3 regions of the Pseudoalteromonas issachenkonii genome follow, and region 1 is predicted to be linked to each of the others. Evidence: predicted binding sites of a transcription regulator. Region 1 holds the regulator's gene; each other region holds the start of a gene.
The links. The regulator sigma-54, encoded in region 1, starts transcription at its own class of promoters, with help from an activator protein. The targets are predictions, from matches to a motif close to GTTGGCACGNNNNTNGNNT.

Region 1 (4,220 bases):
GCCAGCACGCTATCGCCAGCGGCTTGTTTGTCATCTTGAAATAAAGTGATTGTGGCATCAAATTGCACAGAAAGCTGAGCTAATACTGTCGCCGCTCTAGCGTGTAATCCTAATTTGTTTTTTATTAAAAATGTATTTTCTAAGCGCATGACATGTTCTCGCAAGCTTTGATTTTATTCTTGTTCTCGGTGGCGAATTTTTACATTAGGATGACTCATTGCAAAGCTTTCGCCAATGGTTTGCGCTAAATAAACAGAGCGGTGTTGCCCACCGGTACAGCCAATTGCAATGGTTAAGTAGCTGCGGTTATTTCGTTCTAAATGCGGCAGCCATGTTTGCACAAATGTTTGAATTTGCCATGTAAATTTTTGCACTATGCTGTGACTTGCTAGGTAGTCTTTTACTGGTTGATCCAGCCCCGTAAGTGGCTTAAGTTCAGGCTCCCAATGCGGGTTTGGTAAAAAACGGGCATCGAATACGTAATCTGCTTCTTTAGGGATGCCGTGTTTAAAACCAAATGACTCAAAGGTAATGATCAGTTGTTTATCTTTTTTTCCGAGTATTTTTTCACGAATAGATTCAGCAAGCTGATGCACACTTAAATCCGTGGTATCAATCATATAATCAGCACGGTTAATCAATACATCAAGTAGTTGTTTTTCTTTTTTTATGGCTAAATCAAGCGGCAAAGAATCAATAGATAAAGGGTGGAGACGTCGCGTTTCTGAAAAACGTTTTATTAATGTTTGATCGTCACTGTCTAAATAAAATACCGTTGGTTTAGTAAAACCAGGTAAATATTCAATGATTTCATTAAACTGCTGTTGCTCTTTAGGTAGATTACGCACATCAACACTCACGGCAATTTTATTATAACTGTCGGAAACACTGCGCACTAATGATGGTAATAAATTAAGTGGAATATTGTCTACACAATAATAACCTAAGTCTTCCACAACGCGTAACGCCACAGATTTACCTGAGCCTGAACGACCGCTTATAATTATTAATTCCATTTATCACCTTTCTTTATTACTACGATTGACTGACGATAACCTGATACAGTTCGCTATCCGATTTGGCGGCGCGTAACTGTTTACAAAATTCTTTATCATTGAGCTTATCAGCAATCGTGGCTAGCGTCTTCAAATGCTGCTGATTATCGCCATCGGGAACAATTAACGCGACAAAAATGTCAACCGGTCGGTTATCAATCGCATCAAAATTAATAGCTGTTTCGCTCACTAAAATCAAAGCAAGGGGCTCTTGAGCACCACTCATGCGACCATGTGGAATAGCAATGCCTCGACCAATGCCTGTACTTCCAAGCTTTTCTCTTGCAGTTAATGCATTAAGAATATCTTGTTGTGTTAAATAGGGCAGCTTATTGTGAGCCAATTCACTGATAAATTCTAAAATTCTTTTTTTACTATTAAAAAGGACCGCAGCTTTACTGCAGTCCTGACAGATAAGTGAGCTTAGTTTCATAGTGTTAGTGTCGAGCAAGTTTCTCTTTGTGTTTAATTACTTGACGATCTAGCTTGTCAATGAGCGAGTCTATAGCGGCATACATATCTTGATGCTCAGTAGAGGCAAAAATCTCAGCGCCACTAACATGAACGGTTGCTTCAGCTTTTTGGTTTAGTTTTTCTACATCGAGAATAACGTGCACATTCGTTATGTGATCAGTGTGCCTCTGTAACTTCGAAAATTTACTATTTACGTAGTCTCTAAGCGAGTCGGTAATATCTACATGGCGACCAGTTAAATTCAGTTGCATAAACATTTTCCTCTTTGTTGTACGCCTTAAATCAAACTTTTACGTTGATTAGACGGGGGAATAGCTAGAGATTCGCGATATTTTGCAATGGTTCTCCTCGCTACTTTAATTCCTTGCTCTGCCAATATATCTGCAATTTTACTATCACTCAATGGTTTAGCTGAGTTTTCTGCAGCGATTAATTTTTTAATTAATGCACGTATTGCTGTTGATGAACATTCGCCACCATTTTCAGTACTTACATGGCTTGAAAAGAAATATTTAAGCTCAAAAATGCCACGTGGTGTATGCATGTATTTTTGCGTAGTAACACGCGATATAGTCGACTCATGCATTTCCACCATTTCAGCCACATCGTTAAGCACCATAGGCTTCATAGCCTCAGGACCGTGTTCAAAAAAGGCCTGTTGCTGCTGCACAATACAGTTGGTTACTTTAAGTAGCGTGTCATTTCTACTTTCTAAGCTTTTTATAAACCATTTAGCCTCTTGTAAGTGCGAGCGAATAAACTGGCTATCACCACTTGATTTAACCGTACGCGACATAGCTGCATATTGGCTATTTACTCTGATCTTAGGCATGCTATCTGGGTTTAATTCAACTACCCAACGACCTTTAACTTTTTTAACCGACACATCAGGAATAACGTATTCAGACTCTTCTCTGACAATAGTGTCTGCCGGTTTTGGGCTGAGCGTATGAATCAACGTCATGATTTCTTTAAGCTCATCTTCTTTAAGCTTTGTTTTTTTCATTAACGTGCGATAGTCACGTGCAGCAAGTAAATCAATATGATCGGTTAAGATCATTTTTGTTTCGTTTAAAAAAGGTGTGTCTTTATCAAATTGATTTAGCTGAATACACAAGCACTCTTGTAAACTACGCGCGGCTATTCCCACTGGATCAAATAGTTGAATACGCTTTAGTACCGCTTCTATTTCGTCAAGTTCAACTTCATCTTCGCCGTCGTTTTCTTGGTTAAAGCTTTCTAATATTTCTTCACAGCTAAGGGTTAGAATCCCTGAGTCGTCTACAGCTTCTACAATTGCAATAGCTATCGCTTCATCGGTAGGACTAAACGGCGTCAGTTGAAGTTGCCACATTAAATACTCATGCAGCGTTTCAGTCGAAGAGCCTTGATAAATAGATTCATCTTCTGGCATTGGGCCCGATGAAGAGGCAGGCGCAGCGCTCATATATTCATCCCAAGTAACATCCATAGCCATATCATCGCTAATAGTGTCTTTGGTCATTGCTTCGCCGCTATCTTGCTCATACTCGCTAGGTTTATCGTCAGCTGAGGCACTTAGCGTTAAGTCATCGTTATCGGCTTTTTGTTCGTTTTTACCTGCAGTGTCTTCGCTGTAATCGTGTTCTTCAACTTCAAGCAAGGGGTTGCTATCGAGCGCTTCTTGAATTTCTTGCTGGAGATCCAATGTACTGAGTTGCAATAAGCGAATTGCTTGTTGCAACTGTGGAGTCATTGTAAGTTGCTGGCCCATGCGCAGCTGTAATGATTGCCTCATGTATCTCTAACAATCCTTTTAAATTACGGTCTGTTGACCTTTACGGATTAAAATTTGTTCAAACTAGGGGCGGTTTAATTGCGGCGCGAGGTTTGTAACCTAGTGGGCTAAGTCAAAACCGAGCAACAAAGAGTAAATCGTCCCTAGGCAGAACCCGAAGGGCAGCGCCTGTTTGGCATTGATGCTGCGTTATCGCCTATTTATGGGGAATACCACACCACATAGGCTCTGCCTTGCCTAAATACCAAACAGACTGCTGCAAATTCAACCTTGAAAGGTCAACAGACCTAAGTATAATTAATCTTAGCAGATGCTTAGTGGAATAACACACATATTAGAGCTTGAACTGCTCGCCTAAATAAACATCGCGTACTGTTTTATCGTTTAATACATATTCTGGAGTGCCTGATGCAATTAACTCCCCATGAGAAACTATGTAGGCTTTTTCACAAACATCAAGAGTTTCGCGTACGTTGTGATCTGTGATCAATACGCCAATTCCTCGGTTTTTAAGATGCTCTATAATCTTTTTAATATCTAATACTGAGATAGGATCAACCCCCGCAAAGGGTTCGTCTAAAAGGATAAATTTAGGGTTTGCTGCTAACGCGCGAGCAATTTCAACGCGGCGACGTTCACCACCTGATAAAGCCATACCTTGACTATCGCGGATATGCTGAATGCTAAATTCATCAAGTAAATTATTTAAGGTATCTTCGCGTTGTTGTTTATTTAATTCTTTACGTGTTTCTAAGATAGCCATTAAGTTTTGATAAACAGTCAGCTTTCTAAAAATAGACGACTCTTGCGGTAAATAACCAATCCCTAAACGCGCTCGGCTGTGCATCGGTAATAAAGTAATATCTTTATCATCAATTGATATTTTGCCTTTATCGCTAGGCACAAGGCCTACA
Region 2 (4,220 bases), 850 kb from region 1:
TATTTAAGCCGGCGTATTTTAGCGGTTTTTGCCATAAAGTAAACCATAAAGCCTAAATACTTGTGAGTGTTTTTTGTACAGGCATGATCTTTCAATATATTTATCGGAATAAAAACAGACAATAAATTTGTAAATTAGCGCTTTACCTAAAGTTAACTTGAGGTTTTATGATGTTCTATATTCAATTAACAGGAAGAAAGTTATGAAATTAGAACACGTAAATTTAGTTGTTAGTGACATAAACGCCATGCTTAAGTTTTACCAAGCAGCGTTTCCCTATTGGTCAATTAGAAGTGAGGGAGAAGGAACCTGGTATGGTAAAGCAAGGCGCTGGGTACATTTTGGTGATAACGAGCAATATATTGCTATAAGCGATCATGGGGAAAGGGAAAACCGCGACCTATCAGGACATCAAATTGGTTTGGCACACTTTGCCTATGTAACCAATAACTTAAATGCAGTAATAGCGCGCCTAAAACATGCGGGCTTTGCAATAAGTAAAGAAGGTGCTGTAAATCCATTTAGAAAAAACATTTATTATATTGACCCTGCAGGGTTTGAAGTTGAGTTTGTAGAGTACATGAGTGATGTACCTAGTGAGCGAAATAACGACTTATAATAAGAATGAAGCCAACTATTATGGCTTCATTCAATGTTTAGCATATTTAATAATGTTTACCATTCATGCCAAGTTGAGTTTTTAGATCATTTGCAAAGCTAATAAATTTTTCTTTAATAGTGCGTTTAACTTTAACTTCCACAGAGCCTAAAACAGTTTTTCCTTCAATGTGAATCGTTGGCCCTTGGCGTTTATTGAGTGACACTGTTTTATTTTCAAAACTGCCTAAAATACAAAACATTTTAGAAACTACATTAACGTGCTCTGGTACATATATTTCTTCGCTGCCAAAATAACAATTAACGTGAATAGTGACATGTTGGTGGGTAAAAATAGCATCCGTAAAATCAAGATTGATTGACCCCATGTAGTTTTCTATATAAATGTTTTGAGGAACTACCCATTGGCCGCTTCGTTCACTCGAACCAAGAATGCTTCTTAATGTAAGTGGCTCTTCATCAGTCTCATGCTGCGCGCTATAATTAGGTGCAAATTGAGAGTGCTTTTGCGCCTTATATTGCTGGTCAGTATTTAAGGTTAAATCTTCAACGAGATCCATAAGTGCTTTATTGTCACTCGCTGCCATCGCGTCGTCTAAGCGCCTTTCAAATGCTTCAACAGAAATAACACCATGGCTGTAATTATAAATGAGCTGATCAATCACTTGCTCACGAACTTGCTCAATAGGGCGGTCTTCAATTTTAACAGACATTTAAATTATCCTTTTATGGTTGCTAGTTATTTCAAAGCAAGCCTTATACCAAATATTAAATTGTTTAAATTCAGTGGTTTATGATTTTGGGTTTTTGATTCTTTATTATATTAACGACAGATTAACCAAATATACAATTATTTAGTAAGTTTCGCTATTCGAGAAACTTTTACGCAATAGTCTGTAAATGTTTACTTAGTAGGTTTAAGCCAATATCTACTATTTTAAATTAAGCTATTGAAATTAAAGGTTAAAAAATGTTGGCCCGATGCTCGCATTAGCTTAAGTGTCTTTAATCAAAAGGAGAACGATTATGAAAACATTTAATAAGTCTATGATTGCAGCCCTAGTATTAGGAACAACCGCAATGGGCGCTCAGGCAAGCAGTTGGGAAAACGAAAGCAAAGATGCTTGGATTGATGGGAAAGCAGAAACAGTATTGCTTATGAACACCAATCTAAATAACTTTGATATCAACACGGACGTAAAAAACGGCAAGGTAATGCTAACAGGTAAAGTAAACAGCGAAGTAGATAAAGAGCTTGCTGAAGAACTCGTGCTAAGCCTAGATGGTGTAACTGACGTCGAAAACAGTCTAACTGTGGTAAAAAACACCGACATGAAGAAGCATGATTCTGAAATGATGGGTAACGACACTGAAAGTGATTTAACAGATGCTAAAATCACTACAGTGATCACAACACGTTACTTATTTGATTCTGAAGTAGGTGGTACAGACATTGATGTTGATACCGATAATGGTGTGGTAACTCTTAAAGGTACAGTTGAGTCTGATGCTGAAAAGCAATTAGCGATGGAAATTGCTAAAAACGCTGAAGATGTTCGCAAGGTAGTTGATGAATTAACTGTTATTGCAGAATAATACACTATACTAAAGCCCAGCCCTGCTGGGCTTTTTGCTTTGCTAACATTATAAGGATTAAATTATGGATATCATTAGAATTATTTTTTCTATTTTATTACCACCACTGGGTGTGTTTTTACAGGTAGGACTAGGGATGCATTTTTGGTTAAATATTTTGCTAACTTTGCTTGGCTATTTCCCTGGATTAATTCATGCGATTTACATTATTGCCAAAAAATAATGTAGCAGCATAGCAGGACATTTAATACTGAGTTGCTAAGTGCTCCCAAAGGTATGTTTATTAGTTACTCAGGCTGCTATTAATAAATGGATTTGTTTTACAAAACTCATCACTAACAAAACCTCAAAGCCTACTATTTGAGCAGTTAGCTCCTTGATTGTTAAAATAAAGCTTTTTGCTAGTGACAAGCCCCTAAAAACTTTTTATACTGCAACCCGCTTTAGTCGCTCTGTGGCTAAACGCTTCAAAAATTAACTGCTTACAGTTATACAAAGATGGCCCCTTAGCTCAGTTGGTTAGAGCACACGACTCATAATCGTTAGGTCCCCAGTTCGAGTCTGGGAGGGGCCACCACTTTTCAAAGCTTTCCAAGTAAATACCTACTTACAGAAATTACCTTGTGCTACCTCTGTGCTACTTTAGAGTATAGCAATCTAATATAGCTATGTAATATTTTTGGCTTCGCGTTAGGTTTTTATTGTTTGACTTAATATGCTATGAATAGCTAGTTCATATAATTTAACTTTTTGCTTTATCTTGCTGAATTAAATGCATGTGGTCAGTATATGGATATTAAGTATAACTTCAAAAGGAGTGAGAAATGATTGATGCAGGTGCTGGTGCTACCATAAAGGCTATTGTACCCTATGGTGTAAAAGGAATAGTTAATCGATTGAAGGGGTTGAAAGAGGATTTCAGTACAAAAAAAGAATTAGATGACTATTACAAACACGTAAAATCTCCTTTTAAACCAGATACTATTTTAAAAAAAATAGAAGAAAAGTACCTTACAATTAGAACACTAGCTTTTCCTGAAAGGCTCGTCTCAATAAAAGATATTTATCACCCCCTAAAAGTTTATTTTCCTGATCGAGGTATTACACATGAAGTGGATGATAAGCAGCTTTTTTTTCTAGATAAATTGGTCGTCGTGGTTGGAGTCGCAGGACAAGGAAAAACTACAACTATTCGTAAACTTATACATAAAGAGCTCTATAAGGGAGAAAAAGGAAGAATTCCAGTAATGATTTCTATGAGAGAGGTTGACTGGAATGAAACAGATCTTGATATTTTTAAAGTTATTAGCAGAGGGTTAAGAGAGATTGGGATAGTTATTAACCATGCTGCTATTGAAACCTGCATGGTAAAAAAGTCCTTTTTATTGTGTTTTGATGGTTTTGATGAAGTTCCTTTAAACCAAAGGCAAAGCGCTTTAAGAATGTTGCTTAAAGGCTATACATATACTAGAAACCCACTTATCGTGACATCACGACCGAATACTGAAATTACTACTGAAATGGGTAACACCGAAATAGTAAAATTGAAGAATATAGAGCCAGATGATGTTGTGAAGATCATTACAAAGAACAAAAACCTTGATAAGTCATATAAAGAGTTATTAATCCGTTCTTATAAGGAAAATAACGAAATCAAGGGAGTAATAGTGACTCCTATTCTTGTAGATATTTTTACAGTTGTTTACGGAAGGGTTCAAATAACCCCCAAAAATATTGTTGAATTCTATGAAGAGCTTTATTACGGCTTAACTGATAAGCATTATCGCTTTAAACAGTTGGAAAGAGATAAAAAATCTAAGTTGAATAATTTGAATTTACTGAAAGTGTTAACTCGTGTGAGTTTTCATACTTCAATATCTTTAGATTCTCATTCATTTTCATACCCTAAAGGTGTTGAAATTTTCAAGGAATCTTTAGATAAACTTGAATACCAAGACGACCCGAGACATGTGTTACAAGATGTAGTTGATAGAACTTCTTTGATA
Region 3 (4,220 bases), 1.4 Mb from region 1:
CCGTTGTGTTATGACGCTTTATTAATTGAAAGCAATTATCGTTCCTTATATTTGTTTTCTTAGGAGATTTAAATGGCAGGTATTTTAGACTCAGTAAACCAACGTACACAGTTGGTTGGGCAAAACCGCTTGGAATTATTGTTATTTAAGCTTAATGGGCGTCAGCGCTTTGGTATTAATGTGTTCAAGGTAAGAGAAGTTCTTCAATGCCCTCCATTGACTAGCATGCCGAAATCTAACACTTATATCCGTGGCGTAGCACATATTCGTGGGCAAACTATTTCGGTAATTGACTTATCTATGGCTGTAGGTGGGCGCCCAATAAAAAGCATAGAAGATGGCTTTATAATAATTGCTGAGTATAACCGTACAGTGCAAGGATTCTTAGTAGGTGGTGTTGAACGTATAGTTAACATGAATTGGGAAAAAATAATGCCACCGCCGTCAGGAGCGGGTCGTTATTCTTATTTAACAGCTGTCACTGAAATTGAAAATGAGCTCGTTGAGATACTCGACGTAGAAAAAATCTTAAACGAAATCTGCCCAGTTAATACTACCGTGAGCGATGATGTTGCCTCGCAAGGTAATATACAAAAAGATTTAGGCGAGAGAATAGTATTTATTGCTGATGATTCGGCTGTTGCGCGAAATCAAGTAAAACGAGCATTGGAACCATTAGGTGTAACAACTGAGTTGGCTAAAAATGGTAAAGAAGCTTTAATAAGATTAAAAGAAATTGCAGAGCTCGATTGCGTAAATGATATTACAGAGCGAGTAGGGCTACTCATTTCTGATGTAGAAATGCCAGAAATGGATGGTTACACGCTGACTGCAGAAATCAAAGCTAATCCTAAACTTGCGCCACTACATGTGATTTTACACACATCATTGAGTGGTGTTTTCAATCAAGCGATGATTGAAAAAGTAGGAGCAGATGATTTTATTGCAAAATTTAACCCAGACGAGCTTGCAACAGCCGTTAATAAATGGGTTCATCGTGATTAATAAACATAGGTGTTATTGATTTGACTAATAAAGATTTGCAGCAAAACGAATACGATCAATTTCGCTTATTTTTAGAACAACAGTGCGGTATTGTTTTAGGTGAAAATAAGCAGTATTTGGTAAAGAGCCGTTTGGCACCATTAATGTCTCGATTTAATGTTGAATCGTTGTCTGAATTGGTAAGTAAAACTCTCGGTGTGCATGAGCGCCAGTTGCGCGCAGCCGTTGTTGATGCCATGACAACCAATGAGACATTGTGGTTTAGAGATCAGTATCCGTTTGAGTTACTTAAAACCAGATTATTCCCTGAGTTTAAAACGTTAAATAGGCCATTAAAAATATGGTCTGCGGCGAGCTCATCAGGACAAGAACCCTACTCAATAGCGATGTCGGTTGCTGAGTTTCAATCCAGCAGCCCTGGTGTTTTAAAAATGGGTGCACAAATAATTGGTACAGATATATCAAATACCATGCTTGATATGTGTAAACATGCTGAATATGATGCATTGGCATTGGCTCGCGGACTCTCTGCTGAACGTCGTAAAAAGTTTTTTAAAGACAGCGGCAATGGTATGGCACAAGTGGTTGATTCATTGAAAAAGCAAGTGAGCTTTAGGCATTTAAATTTGCTCGATTCGTACGCTTTAATGGGTAAGTTCGATATTATATTTTGCCGTAATGTTTTAATTTACTTTTCACCTGAGGTGAAAGCCAAAATAATTGCACAATTCTCTCAAGCACTTAACCCTAAGGGGTATTTATTTTTAGGTGCGTCGGAGTCTATGTCTGGTTTAAGTACTGACTTTGATATGGTGCGTTGTAACCCTGGTATCATTTATCAAAAGAAATGACCTTCATTAATATATTATCCCTCCTCTAAACGACGCCTATTGCGTCGTTTTTTGTTTTTATCATCACTATTTTCACTGCTGGCTCATTTATTGCTTTATCGGTACTGAGTCAATTTTTTGGAGGTAGTTATGGCTATCAGTTTTGATAAAGCATTAGGCGTGCATCCGCATGCGATGTTGATCCGTTCGCAAAGAGCAGAAATGCTCGCTACTAATATCGCAAATGCTGATACGCCCGGCTATAAAGCAAAAGATATCGACTTTGCCTCAGCATTAAAAACGGCAAAGTCCAACCAACTAAGCGGCAATACCATGGTAAGAACCAATGAAAAACACATTGCCGGTGGTACCCGTAGTGTAGGTAGTAATGAACTATTTCGTACGCCAAATCAAACAGATACAGGTGATGGCAACTCTGTTGATATACAAGTGGAACGGAACTTGTATACACAGAATGCTATGGAGTATCAGGCCAGTGTCCAGTTTCTTAATGGTAAATTTAAAGGCCTGAAAAAAGCCCTCGGTAGTCAAGGAGCCTAATTATGAGTTTATATAATGTGTTTGATATTGCTGGTTCTGGTATGAGCGCGCAAAACGTGCGATTAAATACCACGGCAAGTAATATCTCTAATGCCAATACAATTAGCTCTTCACAAAATGAGACGTACCGAGCGCGACAACCTGTATTTGCTGCGGAGCTAACAAAAGCGTCAGCGTCAGCAAGCAACCCACAGGGCTCTGCCGTTGGTGTAAAAGTGTTAGGAGTGGTTGAAAGTAATAAACCACTACAAATCGAATATAACCCAAATCACCCGAGTGCGGATGAAAATGGATATATTTACAAACCCAACGTGAATGTTGTTGAGGAGATGGCAAATATGATTTCTGCTTCTCGCTCTTATCAGACAAATGTTCAAGTTGCTGATGCAGCTAAGCAAATGTTAAGTAAAACACTGCTGTTAGGTCAGCGGTAACTGAGGGTAGCTCATGAGTAACGATATTAGTACTTCTTCATCCTACATGGACTCTTTACGTTGGCAAGATAAGCAAGTGCCAAAAAAAGAAGAGAGTGATGCGTTAACCCAAGAAGATTTCTTTTCGTTGTTAACACAGCAGTTGTCATATCAAGATCCCAGCAAACCAGCTGATAACGATCAGATGATTGCACAAATGACAAACTTTACTATGGCTGAAGGGATCTCAAATTTAAACTCTAACTTTGAGTCTTTAGCTGCGTCGATGACATCAAATTCAGCATTGCAAGCATCAACACTGGTTGGTAAGCAAGCGCTGCTGGAGTCTGACACACTTGAGCTTAATGAGTCGGGTGAGGTAAAGGGAGCGATTGTTGCTGAAAAGCCGGTAGACAATTTAACGCTTCGTATTGAAGATGCATCAGGGCAATTAGTTAAAACTATTGATTTAGGCACGCAGCCTGCAGGTGCGGTTCGCTTTGCATGGGATGGTAAAAACGAAGCGGGTGAACGACTTCCTCCTGGTGAATACAATGTTAAAGCTGAAGGCAGTACGGATGGCGAATTCTCTAGCTTACCAATTGCCTCATTCAAAAATATTGAGAGTGTTAATATTAATGGCTCAAGCGGCATTATTATTAATACCAAAGAAGGTGCGGTTAGGCTGACTGATGTCGCAGAAATCGCGTAATAGATTTTATGTATTTTTTAGCCAATAGGCTAAATATTTTTTAGGTTAGAGGTTAATTATGAGCTTCAATATTGCATTAACAGGCCTTGCTGCCGCACAAAAAGATTTAGATGTTACCGCCAATAATATTGCCAACGTAAATACCACGGGCTTTAAAGAGTCTCGCGCTGAATTTGCTGATGTGTACGCATCATCAGTATTTAGCGCCGGTAAAACGAAAAATGGTGATGGTGTACAAACCACTATGGTTGCCCAGCAGTTTCATCAGGGCTCGCTGCAGTTTACTAATAATTCACTGGATTTAGCGATCACAGGTGAGGGGTATTTTGCTACCAGTCAAGACTTAGGCGCACAAGACTTTACCTACACGCGTGCGGGTGCATTTAAGCTTAATAAAGATAACTTTGTTGTAGATGCTAAAGGTAATTTTTTACAAAGCTTCCCAGTTGATGAAGTTAGTGGTGATACGACCTCTGTAAGTCTTAGTACTTCATCTGCTTTACAAATACCAGATTCTTCGGGCTCTCCGCGCTCTACTTCAAACGTTTATACATCATTTAACGTCGATTCTCGAGAAGATGTAATAGCTGTCCCTTTTGATGCAACAGACAGTACTACTTATAACTCTTCGACATCGACCACAATGTATGACTCACTTGGTGAGCCACATGTTCTACAATTCTTTTTTGTAAAAACAGC

Region 2: the regulator sigma-54 is predicted to act here: its motif matches at 1,591-1,609, upstream of PISS_RS13970 (BON domain-containing protein).
Region 3: the regulator sigma-54 is predicted to act here: its motif matches at 1,934-1,952, upstream of flgB (flagellar basal body rod protein FlgB).

Annotation. Positions count from the first base shown of each region.
Region 1 covers NZ_CP011030.1:460,582-464,801, forward strand. The annotation lists gene PISS_RS02090 (HPr family phosphocarrier protein) at 1-149, opposite strand, end outside; gene rapZ (RNase adapter RapZ) at 174-1,016, opposite strand; gene ptsN (PTS IIA-like nitrogen regulatory protein PtsN) at 1,036-1,488, opposite strand; gene hpf (ribosome hibernation promoting factor) at 1,493-1,780, opposite strand; gene PISS_RS02110 (RNA polymerase factor sigma-54) at 1,807-3,306, opposite strand; gene lptB (LPS export ABC transporter ATP-binding protein) at 3,641-4,220, opposite strand, start outside.
Region 2 covers NZ_CP011030.1:3,016,100-3,020,319, reverse strand. The annotation lists gene PISS_RS13980 (VOC family protein) at 203-619, shown strand; gene PISS_RS13975 (LiaF domain-containing protein) at 666-1,331, opposite strand; gene PISS_RS13970 (BON domain-containing protein) at 1,645-2,214, shown strand; gene PISS_RS13965 (YqaE/Pmp3 family membrane protein) at 2,279-2,437, shown strand; tRNA gene PISS_RS13960 (tRNA-Ile) at 2,715-2,791, shown strand; gene PISS_RS13955 (NACHT domain-containing protein) at 3,039-4,220, shown strand, end outside.
Region 3 covers NZ_CP011030.1:2,489,611-2,493,830, reverse strand. The annotation lists gene PISS_RS11590 (chemotaxis protein) at 73-1,005, shown strand; gene PISS_RS11585 (CheR family methyltransferase) at 1,026-1,856, shown strand; gene flgB (flagellar basal body rod protein FlgB) at 1,986-2,396, shown strand; gene flgC (flagellar basal body rod protein FlgC) at 2,399-2,830, shown strand; gene PISS_RS11570 (flagellar hook assembly protein FlgD) at 2,844-3,521, shown strand; gene flgE (flagellar hook protein FlgE) at 3,580-4,220, shown strand, end outside.